DNA from 2 places in the Paenibacillus sp. FSL R7-0163 genome. Region 2 is predicted to be linked to the other one. Evidence: riboswitches for the same ligand, from Rfam matches in the RefSeq annotation. Region 2 holds a riboswitch; the other holds the start of a gene.

Region 1 (4,217 bases), 1.2 Mb from region 2:
CTCGATTTCCATAATTCAAGGAGGTTCATTCTATGAAAATGGTACTTCTATCAGGCGGTTCAGGTAAACGGTTATGGCCGTTGTCTAACGACTCACGTTCAAAGCAATTTCTAAAGGTACTTGAAAGCCCTCAAGGTGAACCAGAATCCATGGTACAACGTGTCTGGAGACAGCTGGAGGAAGCAGGGATGGCAGAATCATCTTATCTGGCCACCGGCCGCGGCCAAGTAGAAATGATACAAAGCCAACTGGGAAGTCATGTGCCGATTATCGTTGAACCGGAGCGTCGGGATACTTTTCCGGCTATCGCCTTAACAGCTACCTATCTTTATTCAGTGGCAGGTGTTTCTCCAGCGGAGACGGTAGCAATATTGCCTGTTGACCCTTATGTAGAAGCATCCTTTTTCGATACCATAGCTATGCTTGAGGGGACCATGCTGGAAAGTGGAGCAAATCTGGCACTAATGGGTGTTGTTCCTGAACATGCCTCAGAGAAATACGGATATATTATTCCTACCGCTGAAGAGGCGGGGGGGAATGGTTTTATGAAGGTGAGTCACTTTCAAGAGAAACCAGACCGCATACAAGCAGAACAGCTCATCGAGCAAAATGCATTGTGGAATTGCGGAGTGTTTGCCTTCCGTTTAGGGTACTTGTTAGATATTTTGCAGCGTAAAGGGTTGCCTTTAGGATATGAAGAATTGCAGAAGCAGTATAAGCTATTGTCTTCCATCAGCTTTGATTATGAAGTGGTGGAGAAAGAAGAACATATTGTGGTGCAGCCGTATGATGGATTCTGGAAGGATCTTGGAACGTGGAATACGCTGACAGAGGAAATGAGCAGCAAGCATGTAGGAAAAGGTTTTGTGACGGCGGATTCTGAGGGGACTTGCTTGATTAATGAGCTGGACATTCCGATTACGGTAATTGGTGCGAAGGATCTGATCATTGCGGCTAGCCCGGATGGAATTCTAGTTACCCATAAAGCTGAGAGCCCACGGATTAAAGAAGTGCTGAAGACCTTTGAACAAAGACCGATGTACGAGGAACGCCGCTGGGGCCATTACAAAGTTATTGATTATGTGAAATATGATGAAGGCAATGAAGTGCTGACCAAACGGATTTTTATATCCGAGGGGAATAATATCAGCTATCAATTACATCGCAAGCGTAGTGAAATTTGGACAATCGTCAGCGGCGAAGCAAGTATTGTGCTGAATGAGAAAAAACATAATGTGAAGGCTGGGGACGTGGTACGTATACCGGAAGGAACGAAACACGCGATCCTTGCTTTGACGGATGTTGAGTTTATAGAGGTACAGACGGGGTCTGAATTAGTAGAAGAAGATAACATACGTATTACTTTAGACTGGAATGATATAGAACTACAACAATTCATTTCATAGGTCTAACCTATCTATTTAACCAATTCAAAATTTCTTGAAACAGGTAAATTGACTCAATTATCAAAAAAAGTCATAAAAACACTAAATATATCATTAATTGTCGTCGATACTTACGGTAAGAGAGATTATTTCTCTTAAATTGAAAAGGCAAACCTATCGAAAGGTAGGGACGCAAAGCTATAGGGCCTTCGAAAGAGTGGCAGCCTGGCTACCGAAAGGGAGATTATTTTGAAAGCTTACCGTACGTATCGATTGTTTGGTGCATTTATGTCACTCGTCCTGTTTCTGACTGCACTTCCGCTTGCTGTTGGAATTTCGCCGTCTATTGTCATAGCTGCTTCAAATTCTGGAACGCCAGTTACCCCAGGTGCCTCACCTGAAGCCGTAAAGCTGCTTAACTATTTTTACTCGATCTCAGGAAAAGGCATTATTGCTGGTCAACATGACTATTTAGAAAGTCCAGATGAAATTAACAATATGCTGAAGGGAACCAGCGGACAATATGCGGCTCTTCACGGTTATGAAATGGGTGCGATCAGTGGTCAGTCCGAAGCAACGATGGCTTGGCAACGTCAAAATGTGGTGAACAGCGCCATCAACTGGAATAAAGCGGGCGGGATCGTAGCTATGACTTTTCATGCTAACCTGCCGGGCACCTCTTATGACTGGGATAATGTGAAAAAAACACTTAGCCAGAGTGAGTTCGATAGTTACGTTACACCGGGTACTAAGCAATATAATAATCTGATCGCTGAGCTTGATAAGGTGGCAGTCTCTTTAAAAAGCTTGCGCGATGCCAATGTTCCGGTGCTTTGGAGACCCTATCATGAAATGAACGGGAACTGGTTCTGGTGGGGGAAGAAAAATAACTTTTCTAAACTATGGAATATAATGTATGACCGTTTTGTTAACGTTCATAAATTAAATAATCTGTTATGGGTATGGAGTCCGAATGCTCCCAATGTTTGGTCAGATCCTTATGCGCTAACTTATCCAGGTGCTGATAAAGTAGATATTCTGGCAGCAGATATATACGAAAATGATTACCAGCAAAAATACTATGACAGCTTGTTGAGTCTAGCCGCAGGCAAACCGATTGCGATCGGGGAGAATGGTGAAATGCCTAATCTGGAGAAGCTTCAGCAATCGCAAAGTAAATGGACGTATATGATGAGCTGGGGAAAAATGCTTTACGAAAATAACAGTGCAGACACAATCAAAATATTTATGAATAGCAACTACACCCTGACCAGAGATAAATTAAATACTGGTCTGGCTCCGACACCTAGCGCCGCACCAGCGCCGGCACCTTCCGAAGAAGAGGGGGAGGCAGCAATTCCTCTCGCGAAGGGGCTTGCAGGAGAGTATTACAACAACATGTTGTTGTCGGGAGCGGCAACTCTTAACAGAACTGATGCAATAATCGATTTCAATTGGCGGCAAGGATCGCCGGATGCCGCCCTCGGGATTGATCGTTTCTCCATACGTTGGAGCGGTAAAATTAAGCCATTATATGATGAGCAATATACATTTTACACTACCTCAGATGATGGCATCCGTGTCTGGGTGAATGGGGAATCCGTGATTGATAGTTGGACTAAGCAAAGTGGTACTGAGCGTAAGGGCACTATAACGCTGAAGGCTGGCCGGCTATACGATATCAAGGTGGAGTATTACGAGAATGAAGGCGATGCGAGAGTCCGCTTGATGTGGGAAAGTGCTAGTCAAGCTAAAGAGACAGTTCCAGCAAGTGCACTTTTTCTTCCGGATGTCTCCTGATTGATGAAAATTAAAGGTCGATCCTTAGTGGCTCTGCGTTATTGCAGAGCTACTAAGCTATAGTCCTCATTAGGTCAGAAGACGATTGTCCGATAACAGGTATGTTTATTTAGCACCTGTAGAGGCAGTACAGCTACCGAAAGGAGGATTTATTTGCGTAAATATTATAAGAAAAACAGATTGTTGTTTACTATGTTACCGGTGTTTATTATTTTTTCCTTGCTGCCTTGGGGAGAGGTTAAGAGTCTTCCGAAGGCTATGAGTGTTTCTTCCTCTTTACCTCCGGTTATACCCAGTAATCCATCGGCTTCTGAAGAGGCTAAGCAACTGCTGAGTAATTTGGTGAATCTACGTGGCAAAGGGATTTTGTCCGGCCAGCATGATTATCTAGAAAGCCCAGATGAACTGGTTCATAAGCTGAAGAATACTTCGGGACAAAATGCCGTTCTACATGGTTATGAATTAGGGGCGATTAATAATCAATCCGAAGGGACGATCGCAGAACAGCGGCAAGCAGTGATAGACAGTGCAATTGAATGGCATCACGAGGGTGGCATTGTAGCCATGACATTCCATCAGAGTTTGCCGGGAACATCTCCAGAATGGTCCAATGTAAACAGAAGTCTCAGTCAAGAGAAATTTAATGCTTATGTTACACCTGGGACAGCTCAGTATAAGAGGCTAATCTCAGATCTAGACGAGGTTGCTGGATATTTGGGACAATTGCGTGATGCCGGAGTTCCAGTCTTATGGCGACCTTACCATGAAATGAATGGCGGTTGGTTTTGGTGGGGGAAAAAGGACAATTTTTCAGAGCTTTGGAGTATTGTCTATGATCGTTTTGTAAACACACACAAGCTAAATAATCTACTGTGGGTATGGAATCCGAATGCGCCGAATGAATGGTCAGATCCTTATGCTGCATATTATCCCGGTGGGGATAAACTCGATGTTCTGGCTGCGGATATCTACAATAACGATTATAAGCAGTCCTACTATGAGGATCTGCTCGCATTGGCCGAGGGTAAACCT
Region 2 (4,217 bases):
AAAGGAATCTTTTCTAAACCTTCGAAGCGGATCAATGGCGCTTTCCCTTGTTCCTCTGCTGTATAGGGATTTACGATATAAACGGTGCCGCCCTTAGTCACTTCATGTGCATAATAACTATTCATAGCAAATTCAGGAACGGTTATAATGTTCTTACCTGGACGCAATTGCACACCTCTAGCCCAAACATTCCAAGCGGCCTCTTGTTGAGAAAAGACTAAAGAAGGTAGCTTATCGTTAGAAGCTGCATCCACATAAACGTTGATCGTATCTCCAGGCATTGCAACGAGACCTGTAGGCTGGTTGTTCGTACCAAAACCAATTCTCAGGTTTTCCTGCGCATGCTTTTTCATATCTCCACGTTGTTCCGCCTCAATGATGGTGCCTTCGGTTTGAACTTCACCATTCACTAGCCTCTTAGCTAAATCCAAAGAATCTTTCAGGATTGGATAGAGCGGATGTACTTTTGCCGCTTCCTCCAATTCATTGATTTTTGCAACGTTATTATAAGCAGACACAACCGCACTCATCGTTCCATCTGTGAAAATACCATTTACAGCTTCGCTTACTTTATCTTCTGTATAAAATCTAAATTCAGCCGCAAAAGGTCTGTTAATATTAGCTTTTGTGAACTTAAATTTTAATCTTTTAAACTTCGTCGGTTCGAATTTAAATTCCAGAAAATCATTGGTACTAATCGCGGTTCCGCTAGATACAAGTTGGAAGGTCTCTCCTTTACTCGTCTCTGATGCATAGATTTCAAAAGCCTCTGGGAATCCTTTGCGGTTATCTCTAGCCAAAAAAGCCACTCTGTCCAGCACTTCCGCTTGCGCTAGTTCAAACACGACTTCATTCGTGAAGCTTGCATCATTGTTTTTGTTCGTTTCCCAATGCGTAGTGGGCTGGTCATCCAGCATATATTCAGGCTTCGTACCTGGGTAGCTTCCACCGTTCACCGTTACTTTTGATACGTTTGCATTTGGCATTCTATAAGCTTGGCTATAGGCATTTTCATAGGCTGTACCATACCCTTTTAGCTTCGAAACCTTGGCTGCCGTTGCGTCTACCTGATGGTTCTCCAAAAGGATCTTTGCATTCTCTATCTCTTCTTTAAACTGCGTATACAGTGGATGTGCCTGCACTTCATTCTCTAAAGCTGTTAATTTCTCTGTCGTATTAAAGGCAGCACTAACTTGGCTCAAGGTATCATCTGTAAATAAATTTTTCATTTTAGCAGAGACACTATCCTCTTTATAAAAAGAAAACTCAGCTGCACTCGCCCAATCCTGGTTTGCTTTTTTGTAGACAAATTTAAGTCTCTTAAAGGCCGTAGGTGCGAACTGAATCTCCACTACATCACCGGTTGAGCCTGTATATTCCCCAGAAGACACGAGTGTGAAATCGCCCGCATCTGTAGTGGAGCCATAGATATCAAATTCTTGAGCAAAGCCTTTACCCTTAGCACCGGATTGCCTAGCGGCATATACCATTCTATTTAATTCAGCGGACTCATTGAAAACAAACACAACCTCATTCGTAAACGTTGAACTATTCGGTTTGCCAGTCTCCCAATGCGTGCTCATATCCCCATCCATAGCCTTAGCTATAGGTGAGCCTGAGTAGTTGCCACCGTTATTTGTGATGGTTTTAATATTTGCTGGATTCATTCTAAAAACCTCATTATAGGCATTTAGAACATCCTTGCCGTACAGCTCAAACGGAATAACCGAAGCGTTGCTTAATAAGTTGACCTTACTTTGCGCGACTGTTTTTGTTACCTTTACCTTGCTTGCCTCACTTGCTAAAGCATAACCTGCCTCACTCGAAAAACTGGCCAACATGGCCGCCGATGTAGCGATCGCAATCATTTTCTTCATCTCTTCTTACCCCCAGATGTCATATGAATCTCTCCAGTGCCCAAAAATGGGCACAAAAAAAACTACCCCAAAAGAGTAGCTTGATTGCGTATAAAGTCGCCTAAAAATTAAGACTTAATTTTTATTAAACCTTAACAAGCATAAACGCCTTCGGCGTCCTTATAAGGACGGTAAGCGTTTAAGCGAGAAATATAAGATATTAAGTATAGGTGTATAACTTATACTTTCTTATATTTTAACAAAAAGCGTTACACACTCTTTGGCAGCTGGCTGACAATAGTTATGATAACCTTAGTCCCTATAGCTTTGCGTCCCTACATTTCCATAGGTTTGCCTATGAAGTTTCGAATACATTCAAAGAGTAACATAAGCCTAGATCTGATCGCATGATTAATTGGTATGAAATGAGTATAGGTAATTGCAATTAGTTTTTCTCATGTGATAGATATTATTTATCGACTATCCCGGAAGAGAATGGGATCCTTTAGGACTGGAGGTCTAATTAACTCCCCGATCCGAACAAACGCCGGAACCAATTCCACACATCGCCCGTGATGGGAATTAATCCGAAACCATGTTCGCCAACTGCGATTACACCATATGCCCATTGTCCGATAGCTATGGCACCCCCAGCGATCCTGCCTATCGCTATCGCACCAAACGCCGTATCCCCTATGGCGATGGCCCCCAACGCTTTTTCCGCGATTGCGATCGCTCCTACAGCCACTCCTGCAATCGCAATCGCTCCCACTGCGAAGCCAAGCCAGCTAAGTGCTATTGCTCCAATCGCTAACCACATTCCCAGTGATATTGCTCCTAAGGAAAGTACGCCCACGCTTATCGCACCTATGGAAATCAATCCGACAGCTACATCTCCAATAGCGATTAAACCAACGGCTGTCTTTACACGGGGTTTACTTCCATGACCATACTTTTGACCTGAGTATCGCCCTAAATTACTACGAATACTGATGACCGGAAATGAGGGAGAAGGCCATTGATAATCAATTTCTCGTCCATCAAAGCCCCTAGAATCCGCCCAGCGCGTTACAAATTGATGCCATTTCATATCCATCCCGTCCCCCTTTTCAAATTACCTAAATTATACAACCCCGGGGGTTGGCTGTACTCAGACTCTGACCTGAAATTCTTCTCATCCTCTGGACCGATATATACTCATTAGGATTACTGTTTGGGAATAGGATCAGGCTTTCCAAATAAATATCCCTGAAACAACTGATAACCACTCTGCTTAAGCCATTCAAAGTCCTCTCTAAACTCCACACCTTCTGCTAAAGGAACAGATTGGATTTCTAAAGCCTTTTCTAAAAATTGTTTAGCTATTTTCTGTTTGTTCGGATCACTGGACACGCCTTGAACATATTTCATATCTAACTTCATGTAATGAGGTTTAAGCTCCAATAACATCTCGATTGTGCTGAAGCCTTCCCCAACATCATCTAAAGCGTATTCAAATCCCCGATCCTTGTAATATGTCAAAATAGCTTTCAAATGAGCGAGATCATCCACTTTCTCCGTTTCAACAACTTCAAAGACAAAAAGAGAGGGATCGACACCTAATTGATTAGCCAATTCAACCGTTGATCTTAAGCAGAACTCTGGAGCGTAAATTGATGTAGGGATAAAATTAATAAACGTTTTTTTATTTAAGGGTGCAGCATATTTTACAGCGGTCATTCTACATAACCTGTCTAAAGCATATAAACGCCCACGATTCCGTGCCGCCGCAAAAATCTCATTAGGATAGATAAGGGATCCGTCTTCTTTTTTAAATCTGGATAGGAGCTCGTATGCAAAAATCTCTTCCCTTACGTTCACAATCGGTTGGAAGTAACAAGTAACAAGACCCTTAGTGATAACCTCATCAATCCACTTCATATCCATTACAGTAGACATCTCGGATAGAGGTCTCCATGCTTGGTCATCTATACGAAATTCAATTTTCCCGGACTCCATATGATCGTTACAGAAATCTAGAAGATCTCGCGCTTCAGCTTCCTTAATCGTAATCACATTTTCTTCTACCTTATGTATCGTATTACTTCTACTCAAGTGATGAATAACCTCAGGTAAAACCCTAAGATTAAGCTCACCATGAGCCTTGATTTGAAAATTCAGCTCTCTTACTACACAATGATTACAAGCCATATTCATAACCCCTTTAATAATCGATTCTCTGAAAAAGATCCCGGAACGGCTCTTCTCAATCGAAATCCGTATACTCCAGTAAATATGTCGCGTCTAACACGGTGATCTGCTGATGTTGAATCTCAATAATCTTTTGCTCTTGCAGATCTTTAAGCACAAGGGTAGCCGTCT

The links. A riboswitch is a leader RNA that binds a small molecule or an ion and turns the genes downstream of it on or off. The one in region 2 is predicted to bind cyclic di-GMP.
Region 1: another riboswitch for cyclic di-GMP. It lies ahead of NST45_RS22515 (glycosyl hydrolase); the one in region 2 lies ahead of NST45_RS27905 (NPCBM/NEW2 domain-containing protein).

Annotation. Positions count from the first base shown of each region.
Region 1 covers NZ_CP150224.1:5,099,782-5,103,998, reverse strand. The annotation lists gene NST45_RS22520 (sugar phosphate nucleotidyltransferase) at 33-1,406, shown strand; cyclic di-GMP riboswitch class I at 1,543-1,622, shown strand; gene NST45_RS22515 (glycosyl hydrolase) at 1,635-3,185, shown strand; gene NST45_RS22510 (glycosyl hydrolase) at 3,339-4,217, shown strand, end outside.
Region 2 covers NZ_CP150224.1:6,344,250-6,348,466, reverse strand. The annotation lists gene NST45_RS27905 (NPCBM/NEW2 domain-containing protein) at 1-1,877, opposite strand, end outside; cyclic di-GMP riboswitch class I at 2,136-2,222, opposite strand; gene NST45_RS27900 (hypothetical protein) at 2,380-2,946, opposite strand; gene NST45_RS27895 (EAL domain-containing protein) at 3,063-4,052, opposite strand; gene NST45_RS27890 (Crp/Fnr family transcriptional regulator) at 4,102-4,217, opposite strand, start outside.